Regions from separate parts of the Alteromonas lipotrueae genome, predicted to be linked through region 1. Evidence: predicted binding sites of a transcription regulator. Region 1 holds the regulator's gene; the other holds the start of a gene.

What was found. Region 1 encodes LexA, which represses DNA repair genes until DNA is damaged. Its sites were predicted from a motif close to TACTGTATNNNNATACAGTA; they were not measured.
Region 2: the regulator LexA is predicted to act here: its motif matches at 2,473-2,492, upstream of imuA (translesion DNA synthesis-associated protein ImuA).

What each region holds. Positions count from the first base shown of each region.
Region 1 covers NZ_JAESDJ010000009.1:73,661-78,704, reverse strand. Annotated here, with positions in the region: gene coxB (cytochrome c oxidase subunit II) at 1-773, opposite strand, end outside; gene lexA (transcriptional repressor LexA) at 1,357-1,983, opposite strand; gene KYS23_RS13470 (TonB-dependent receptor) at 2,141-4,255, opposite strand; gene KYS23_RS13465 (GNAT family N-acetyltransferase) at 4,538-5,020, shown strand.
Region 2 covers NZ_JAESDJ010000021.1:41,139-46,182, reverse strand. Annotated here, with positions in the region: gene KYS23_RS19190 (error-prone DNA polymerase) at 1-346, opposite strand, end outside; gene KYS23_RS19185 (Y-family DNA polymerase) at 346-1,746, opposite strand; gene imuA (translesion DNA synthesis-associated protein ImuA) at 1,749-2,462, opposite strand; gene KYS23_RS19175 (hypothetical protein) at 2,581-3,096, opposite strand; gene KYS23_RS19170 (DUF885 domain-containing protein) at 3,096-4,850, opposite strand; gene KYS23_RS19165 (DUF1820 family protein) at 4,891-5,044, opposite strand, start outside.

The DNA.
Region 1 (5,044 bases):
GGCTCTTTAGCAATGACCACAACCGGCATAAAGCCATGATCTTTTCCGCAAAGCTCGGCACACTGTCCACGATAAATACCTGGCTCGTTCACCTTTGCCCACGACTCATTAATAAACCCAGGATTAGCATCTTTTTTCACTGCAAAGTCCGGTACCCACCACGAGTGAATAACGTCATCAGAGGTGATAAGAAAGCGCACTTTTTGCCCTGTGGGGATCACCAACGGACGGTCGACTTCCAACAGATAGTTCGCGCCTTTTTCGAATTTGTTTTCAATTTGCTCTCGTTGCGTCGCCATTAACGAATAAAACTCAACGTCTCTGTCCATATACCGGTAATGCCACTTCCACTGAGATCCAGTAACGACAACGGTAAGATCAGGTTCACTGGTATCTTCCATCGCAATAAGGGTTTTAGCAGCAGGAATAGCCATAAGAATAAGAATGATGAATGGCACTACTGTCCATGCAATTTCCACTTTTACATTTTCATGGAAGTGAGCGGGCTTAGCGCCTCTGGATTTACGGTGCAAGTACATTGAGGCAAACATAACCCCAAAAACCGCAACAGCGATTGCGATACAGATAAAGAACATCAACATATGGAGGTCGTATACTTGACCACTTATGTCTGTTGCGCCTCGGCGCAAATTTATGGAAGAGCCTTCGCCCGTTGCTGCATCAGCAAACAGTAGTGGCGAGGTAAGCAAAAGTGGAAGCCCGTAAAGCCACTTTGTCGCTTGTGTCGCCGCTTGTGTCGTTACTCGTTTCACTCAACACCTCCGTTATAACAGAAGCATTAACGCATTAGATGCGCTGCGCTTCTGGCAACTGATACTCGAAATCCAACTTTTAACTTAACTGCCTAGCTTTAGTTGTAAAACAAAGTTACAGCTATTGTTATTATTTTGTTAAATACAGTATAAGAATTGCTCAATAAAACGCACAAGTCTAGTCTTTTCTAAGAAAAAACAATTGCAGCGTTTAATTTTTAATCAACGCGGTATGACAGAGAAGTGAATGACGTCACAGCGCATGGACGTTACACGGGTATTTAGCGAGCCCGTTTGAAACGCTCATTTTGAACGAGATGGGCGAATAGAAGTTGGCAATAAGTTTCTTATAATCAAAAGGTAGTTACGCACTTATGATTGTTTTTCAAACAAAACAGATGACTAAAATAGCGCTAGTTAGCACTAAAAAAGGTGACATAAATAGGAGAAAATATGCGGGAGCGGTATCTGGTGGCTTTTGAGGGATTTCTTAGACTTAAATACGATTATTGTGTAAGCAAGGTATGGTAAACATACAAAAAAGCGGCCTATAAGCCGCTTTCTTTACTAAATAGCTAAAAGGTTACATCCAATCAGCATTTCGAATAACACCAACGGCAATCCCTTCAATGGAAAAAGGCTCTGACGCTAAGTCGACTTTAATCGGTGAAAACTCGTCATTTTCGGCATGAAGCAATACTTCGCGGCCACGCTTTTCAAGGCGTTTAACAGTAACGTCCTCATCGACACGTGCTACTACCACCTGCCCATTATGGACATCCGTCGTGCGGTGCACGGCTAACAAGTCACCATCAAGTATACCAATGTCTTTCATACTCATACCGCTTACACGAAGTAAGAAGTCGGCGTGAGGCTGAAACAGGGCAGGGTCGACCTTATAATGAGACTCTATATGCTCTTGCGCTAGAATAGGCTCGCCCGCAGCCACTCGGCCAATAAGAGGAAGGCCTTCTTCTTCAGGGGCTTCATCTTCAAGAGGAATATTAAGTTTAATACCACGAGAAGTGCCTGGAAGGATTTCGATGACGCCTTTACGGGCCAACGCTTTTAAATGTTCTTCAGCGGCATTCGCAGAACGAAAACCTAAATGACGGGCAATTTCTGCACGGGTAGGCGGCATGCCAGTTTCGAGCATCGTTGTTTTTATAAGCTCGAGAACTTCTGTTTGTCTTGCTGTGAGTGGGCGCATAAAAGACCTGTCTGTCTATACAGTTCCTGTAAGTATATACACCTAAAAGGAAATGACAAGCACTAAGCGTTGCAAAGCATGTTTTTTACTCAGGCCAAATCACAACAAAAAAGCGACCATTAAAGGCCGCTTTATCTATCACTACTATTCAGCGTGACTAAAATTTATATTGCAAACTCACGCGAGCATTAAGCGGCTCGCCGGTGGCAATATTGTTGTCGTTATGTGCTGATGGGAAATAGTCTTCGTCGAATACGTTTTCCACATTTAGCTGAATTTTAATGTCTTCGCTGTAATCGTAATACACTGCAGCGTCTACGCGAACAAAATCAGGTAGTTCGACGGTATTGTTTAAAGACGCGTACTGCTCAGATTGATAAATCACGCCTAATGCAACACGCCATTTATCGTTTACTTCATATTGGTTCCATAACGTCAGCATGTGTTCTGGTAGCTGTGCTAAATCACGGTTCGCCAATGCGCCATCTACAATGCGGCCCATTTCTTCGCCATCAAGGTTGCTATACCCAGCATTTATTACCCAACGCTCTGAAAGCTTGCCCACCACCTGCACTTCAAAACCTTTGGTTTCGGTGCCGGTTAAAATAGACGCTTCTGGATTGTTAGGATCTTGCGCTGTGCCATTTTCACGTTCAACTTCAAATGCCGCTGCTGTTACGCTAAGTGAGTCAGAGAAATTCCACTTTACGCCAATTTCTTTATTTTCAAATTCTTCAGCTTCCAGCGCTTGGCTTGTAAGCGACAGAGAAAGGAATTGGTCACCTGAACGAGGTAAAAACGATTTGCTGTAACTGGCATAAATCGAAACAGATTCCGCTGGCTTGTAAATTAGGCCAACACGGGGTGACACTTGTGAATCAGAACTAGATAGGAAACCGCTGTTACCATCGTCAGCACCGTTAGCCACTTCAATAGTGTCTACCACATCGATATCAAAATTATCGTAGCGAAGACCGGCCACCACAATCCAATGCTCGTTAAGCTTAATTTCATCTTGCACGAAAGCTGAGGTAAAGGTGACGTCTGATGCACGATTTCTTACCGGATCTGTCAGCGTCATTGACGGAATAACCAGGGGGTCGCTAAACACGAAGGATACTTGGTCGTCTTGACTGTCTGCAAAAAACGCATCACGACGAGCATTTTCTGTATCTTGGCTGCCGTACTCCATTCCTGTTAGTAAGGTATGGTTAATATCACCTGTTGCAAACTGCCCAATAAGGTTTAATTGAACCAGCGCATTTTCACGAGTGGTGGTATCACGATACCCATCTAACGTAACCGTGCCTGCATCAGCGTCAAAGTTAACGGGGTACAAGTTTTGGTAAGCTTTATCATAATCAGCAAACTGAACGGTACCGTTCAAGTTCCAATTTTGCGATAGTGCATGATCAACACGAACACGGGCAATATGCGCTTCAAGGGTAGTATTGTTGAAGTCTGGAGCACCAAAGTAGGTGTCGTCAAAGCCTTCAAGCGGTGCACCATCTAATGAGGGTATACCTCTATCGACTAAACGATCATCATTTACGTATTCGTAAGATGCAACCACCGTGGTGTCGTCGTTAGCCATCCATGTATAAGTTGGGTTAATGGCGTAACGTTCACCATCTTTAAAATCACGATGATTATCAATACTGTCAAACACACCGTTAAAACGAAAAGCATTATTAGCATCTATGGCTTTATTGGTATCAACACTAATAGAACCAGCGCCAAAGGTATCAATACCTGCTGACAGTGTGGTGAAATCTTCTGCGCTACTGGCCACTTTAGTCACACGGTTAACTACGCCACCGCCTCCACCACGGCCGAATAGTAAGGCGTTCGCGCCTCGTAATATTTCTACACGCTCTAGGTTATACAATGGGCGAAAGTACTGAACGTCGTCACGAAGACCATCAACAAAAAAGTCGGCGGTGGTGTTCTGACCACGAATAGTCACCTGATCGCGATGGTCTTCACCTAGGCCAATGCTCACACCTGGGGTGTATTGCATAACATCGGCAATACTAAACAATGCTTGCTCTGAAATTTGTTCTGCGCTTACAACAGATACTGACTGGGGCACGTTAACCAATAATGTAGGGGTTTTAACCGCTGTGGCGACTTGTTGACCAAAGAATGCGCCGCGTACGGTAATACGTTCAACGCTTTCATCTGACTCAGCCATATCGTCTTGTGCGAATGCAGATGTGCCATAAAGAGCTAAAAGAACAGCAGTAGAAATAGTTGCTTTACCAAGTTTCAAGCAAGTCTCCTCAAGTGATAATTCAAACAGTATTGAAAATGATAGATATTCTTATTTAGAGCGGATTCTAGTCAGATTTATTGGCAATTAAAAGGTGTATTAATAAAAATTAAACTTTTGTTATAAATGAATGCGTCAGCTTGACGAGACAGTCTATTGAAACAATCCTCACGAATGGAATCAGTACCCTTAATGGTATTTACGTCAAGATGACAAGTTTGCCATTAAAGCATAAAGTAAACCTTCTTCTAACTATGCTTAACCAGAGTATTGAATTCCATCATGTTGCATTACCTCGACTATACCCCCGAGTTAGCCCCCCATTTCGACCGCATAAATAGAGAGTGGATAACCAAAATGTTTCATTTAGAGAGCATTGATGAGGCTGTTATTGGCTACCCACAGCGCAATATTATCGATAAGGGTGGATACATTTGGTTTGCTGAACACCCGGACTTTGGCATTGTAGGTACATGCGCATTAATGAAAAAAGGAGAAGGGGTATTCGAACTTACTAAGATGGGTGTGGTCAGTGAAGCAAGAGGATTAAAAGTAGGGGAAGGCTTGTTACAACATGTGTTGAATAACGCCCCTACCATTGCTTTTAATACATTATTTCTTTTGACGAATAAGAAGTGCGAGGCCGCCATTCATCTTTATGAGAAAAATGGCTTTGTTCATTGTGAAGAAATCATGCAAAAGTTCGGCTGTGCCTATGAACGCTGCGACGTAGCGATGCATTACAAAGGTGCAGTTACCAACTGATGTATGAGTAAAAACACGCTCAAT
Region 2 (5,044 bases), on a different contig from region 1:
GTATCGTCCGCAAATCCCATTCTGCAAGTTGATACTCACCTTTTTGGCTGCGCCTTCTGGCATTAGTAACTATGCGGCAAAGTTCGGTATATGCCGCTTTATTGGGGCAGAGTAATACAAAAGACAATGCATCATCGAAGCGAAAATAGCTGCCGATAATGAGCTTAATAGGGAGTTTTTGCTGTTTTATTTCAGCATAAGCTCGCACCACGCCCGCTACAGAACATTCATCGGTAATCGCTAACGCTTCGTATCCAAGAAAAGAGGCGGTAGTCACTAACTGTGCAGGAGAAGATGCTCCTGTTAAAAAGCTGTAGTGGCTTTGACAAAAAAGCTCGCTATACATTAGCTGTATACGCCTTGTGTCCACCAACAGGCTTTAGCATCTTTAAAGACTAACAAGCGCACACCGTGACTAGTTTCGGCTATAAAATAATCTTTTTTGCTGGCAGTACCACTCCACCACTGTGTCTGAAGTCGTATAGGGCCAAAGCAAATACGTGTCGCTAGGTTTAAGGGCATAGGCTGTAGAAACAAGAACGCAGGAGCCATATCAGCGGTATAAGCAGGTGTAGTTTCCTCTACTTGATTTACTGTCATGCCTTCAAACGCATGGCTGTTTCCCGCCTTAGGATGAAGCGTACTGTCATCGCCTAATTTGGCTTTTAATTTTCCAATAAGTTGCTTTTGTGCCACGGTGGTAAATCGATGGGAAAATAAATCGTTTCCATCATTTTCAATGGGCTCGAATTGCTGGCAGGTTAGGGATATAGCAACGGCGGGTTCTGGCAGCAGAAGAGTCTCAACTTTAAGTTCAACCAGCGCCAACCAGTCCTTTTGTGTTGCAAAAGGCATAGCCCCATTAACCTCTATTGATAAGGGCTCTTCTTCTCTAAAGTGCACCTGAAAAAGAATAGATGAGGTGAGTAAATTTCGTGCGCGTAAGTAGTGCTCTAACGTAACTAGCAGGGTTTTAATACTCGGCAATAAGTGTTGAGTGTTTTCCACTTCAAACGATAGCGTTTTCGTTTGCTGAAAACTTATCGAAGGCCTGAATAAAACGTATTTGGGAAAGGTTTCCCCCCGCAGGGCGGTTAAATAGCGAATCGTATCGTTTGAGAAGCGCTGTCCAAGTTCATGAATAGGAAGCTTAAGTAGTTGACCTACCTGCCTAACTCCTACCTTGGCAAGTGTGGCAATGGTTTTTGAATCAAGCGAGGTTTGCTCTAGCTTACACCGTGACAATAGCAATGTTATGCTTTCTTTATTATCGGTATAACTGTTTGTTTTATTGTGAGCGAGAAGACGAGCTGCCTCCACCCCCCATGCTGTCGAGAAGTAAAAATGAATACCCGCAGAATGTAGTTCGTTTATAAGTACATGCCATAAAGCGTCAAGGCCACCGTAATACTGCAGTAAATTGTCTAATCGAATAGCAATGGCGTTGTGAGAGTCAATTACAATATCTGATGCGAGTGGGTATATCCGATGTGCAAGAAATAGAAGCGTCTCTTTCTCGGCTTCACGATTAAACGCTAGAATGTGTACGTGAGGGCAGAGCGCAGCGGCTTGTGCAAGCCCTTGGCCGCATTCAACACCTTCTTTAATAGCCTGCGAATTAGCTTGTACTACTTGATTGCCTTGTTCGTGATAAACCACAGCGGGAGTTTCACAGTCGGTAAAGCCACCATCTTTTTTATAGGCATCAAGGGTTAACTGATAACAGTAAAAATAAGCCCATAGCATGATTAAATCACCGAGTGTAATGCTGGCTCGGTTTTCTTATTATTTTGCATGGCTGCTTGAATAGCGTGGTTGTTAGGGGTCCATGAATGAGGGATGACTATATCGGAAACGGGCCATCCATGACGTTGTTTAATGATGTTAACAACCAATTTCGCATCACGAATATGCAGAGTTAAGTCGAGAGTAATAGGAAAAGAAGCCCCTTGGTGATGAGGGGAGGTAAACAGTAAGCAAAGTGTATCGTTATGCGATGCAGCCACTTGCAAACGCCGAGCTGCTTTTGCTTCCATGGTATTATTCCAAAGCAATACACAGTGACAAGCAGCACTTTTTAAGCATTGCTCTGCTGCCCACAAGGCTTCTTGGTCTGTTTTTGGAAGCACAACGATGACTTGTTCTAGGTCTACGCCTAAGTTGCTTAACCAAGGCGCTTGGAGCTGAGCTGGAGGTTTTATAAATACACGCAGTTTGTGCGCCCGATGCGTAGTCAAAACCTGTTTAAAAAGTGTGATTTCCCCAATACCGGTTAATGACGCAATTCTTACTACTCCGGAAGTAGCGATACCACCGTGCAGGGCTTCATCTAAAACACGAGCACCCAGCAAAAATTTGTTTTCGCTTACAGGCTTCTCTCGGGCTCGCCATATATGAGGGTGCTTATCAAAAAGCGCCGCTTTAGAACGAGTTTCATTAATGGGTGATGTAGGAATATTCATAACACTATAATACTGTATATGTGTACAGTATTATAGTGTAGAGGCTTGTCTTTTCAAGATGAGGCGAATAGTTAAATCTGAGAAGACATCTAACTATCTGAAAAAGTTACTCAAATTTTTATGCTGTGCTGGAATCGCTACTGGCAGGGCTTTTTTTAGTGTTACCGCCAACCGAACTAGTAATTAATTGGCAGGCCGCGATAAAGCCATCAGCGCTATTTTTAGACCATGCCATACGAATGGGGCCAGGCATTTCTTTAATCACGTCTCGTACATCGCTTTGCGATACATCGGTGCTGCTTAATGCAGAGTCTAATGCTTCTTCTAGCGTAGCGCCTTTTTCACAGCAAGCCATTACGATACTTGAGAAGTTATGCATAAGCGGCATAAGAGCAGTATGTTGTTGCTGACTTATCAAGCGACTTTTGTAAGCACTTTCAATGCGAGCTGCATACGCTTTTTCTAACGCATCTGTCACTAGCACTAAGTTTCTATAGGCATGATTAACTTTATTGCCATTTTGTTTTGCTGATGAGCGTGTAAGCGTAAGTTCTCGTTGTAGTGTTTGCACACGAAGCGCTAGATAAATCAAAAACAGGACAAGCAGCCCTATGATCCCAAATGCAAATATCATTACATTGCCGCCTTTTGTTCTTCTATGAATTGATTAATTTTTTGCTCTAATATGAATAAAGGTACAGAGCCATTTTCCAATACTGCTCGGTGAAATTTACGTACGTTGAAATGCTGGCCTAGTGCAACCTCAGCTCTTTCACGCAGCGCCTTTATCTTAATTTCACCAATTTTATAGGATAGGGCTTGAGCAGGCCATGATATATATCGGTCAATCTCAGTATTCACATTGTGCTCTGACAAAGCCGTATTGGACATCATAAAATCAATGGCTCTATCTCGGCTCCATCCCATGGTGTGCATGCCGGTATCTACTACAAGACGACACGCGCGCCACATTTCATAGCTTAAGCGGCCGAAATTATCATAGGGGTCTTCATAGATTCCCGCTTCAATTCCTAAGAATTCAGAATACAAACCCCAACCTTCACCAAAGGCCGAAATATAAGTGTTACGACGAACCATGGGTAAGTTTTCTAATTCCGCCGCTAAAGATATTTGTAAATGATGCCCAGGTACTGCTTCGTGCAATGTAAGTGCTGGAAGGGCATAAAGCGGGCGCTTATCTAGTGCATAAGTATTTACCCAATAGTAACCAGGCTGATCGTCACGACTTGGATGAATATAACGACCCGTGGTGTACTTAGGGGCGATACTATCGGGAACCGACGCTACACCATAAGGTGTGCGAGGCAAGTATTCAAATAGCGAAGGTAATTTTGCATCCATTTTTTTTGCAATAAAAGAGGCTTCTTTAAGCAGCTCTTCTGCGCTGGTGGCATAAAATTGTGGGTCTTCACGCAAAAAGGTAATGAATTCATCAATACTGCCATCGAAATTAAGGCTATCTACTACGCTTTGCATTTCAGCGCGAATGCGCTTCACTTCTTTTAAGCCAAGGGTGTGAATGTCTTCGGGGCTTATATCTGTTGTAGTGTAATGCTTAGCGCGATTAGCGTAATAAGCTTTGCCATCAGGCCACTCGTTAGCAGCAATGGCGGCTCGGGCGCCAGGAATATACTCATCAACCATAAAGTCATAAAATGCTTGGTAAGCTGGCATTACGCTGGTGGCGATAGCTTTTTGGCCTTGTTGCTTCAACGCTGCTTGTTGTGAAGTATCAATGTGTTTGGAAAACTGGAGAAATGGCTTGTAGAAGCCGCTCTTAGTTGCATCATCCACAATATAGGCGGCTACAGCGTTTTCAAAGCCTTCTAAAACAACCTTAGGTTGAGTATAACCTTCTTCTAGGCCTTGACGCATATAGACAATTTGCTGTTCAAAGTAGGGTTTAAGTGCATGCAAACGAGATATATATGCTTGGTAATCCTCCACAGTTTTAAACGTGGATAAATTTGGCAATGATGCCATGGCACCATGAAAACCGTATTCGGAGTTTATGGGGATAAGATAAGCGCGGAAGTGATATTGGCTAATATAGTTCTCTAGCCGATATTGCTGCATAAGTAGGGAAATAAACGCTTCATCAGATAGGTTTTCCTTAGAATACGCCTTTAACGCTTTACGATACGCTTGCCATTGTTGATCTTGCGTTGCCAACCCTTCTGGTGAAATATCGGGTAGCTTGTTATTTTGCGAACTATTACCTTGTCTCGACGCGAGAAGCGGAGAAACACTTAGCTCATACTGCCAAATTTCGTCTAACAGAGCATAAAAAGGTTTATCCTCATTGGCATTCGCCATAGAAGAAAAGCTATTCATAGCCAGCGTAAAAAGTAACAAATAACGATACATTAGAGCCTCCGGTAACCTTAAGCCGGATTATCTCGGCGGGTTACTCTTTGTTAGGTGTATAAATTGGGCTAGGGAAAGGCATCACTTTATCAGACTTATTATCTAATTTAGTAATTTTGGCCGTACCTTTTTTACTGACCGCATCAATTCTAAGGATGTTATGCATAGGAATGTAAGTACTGGTAACGTCTGAG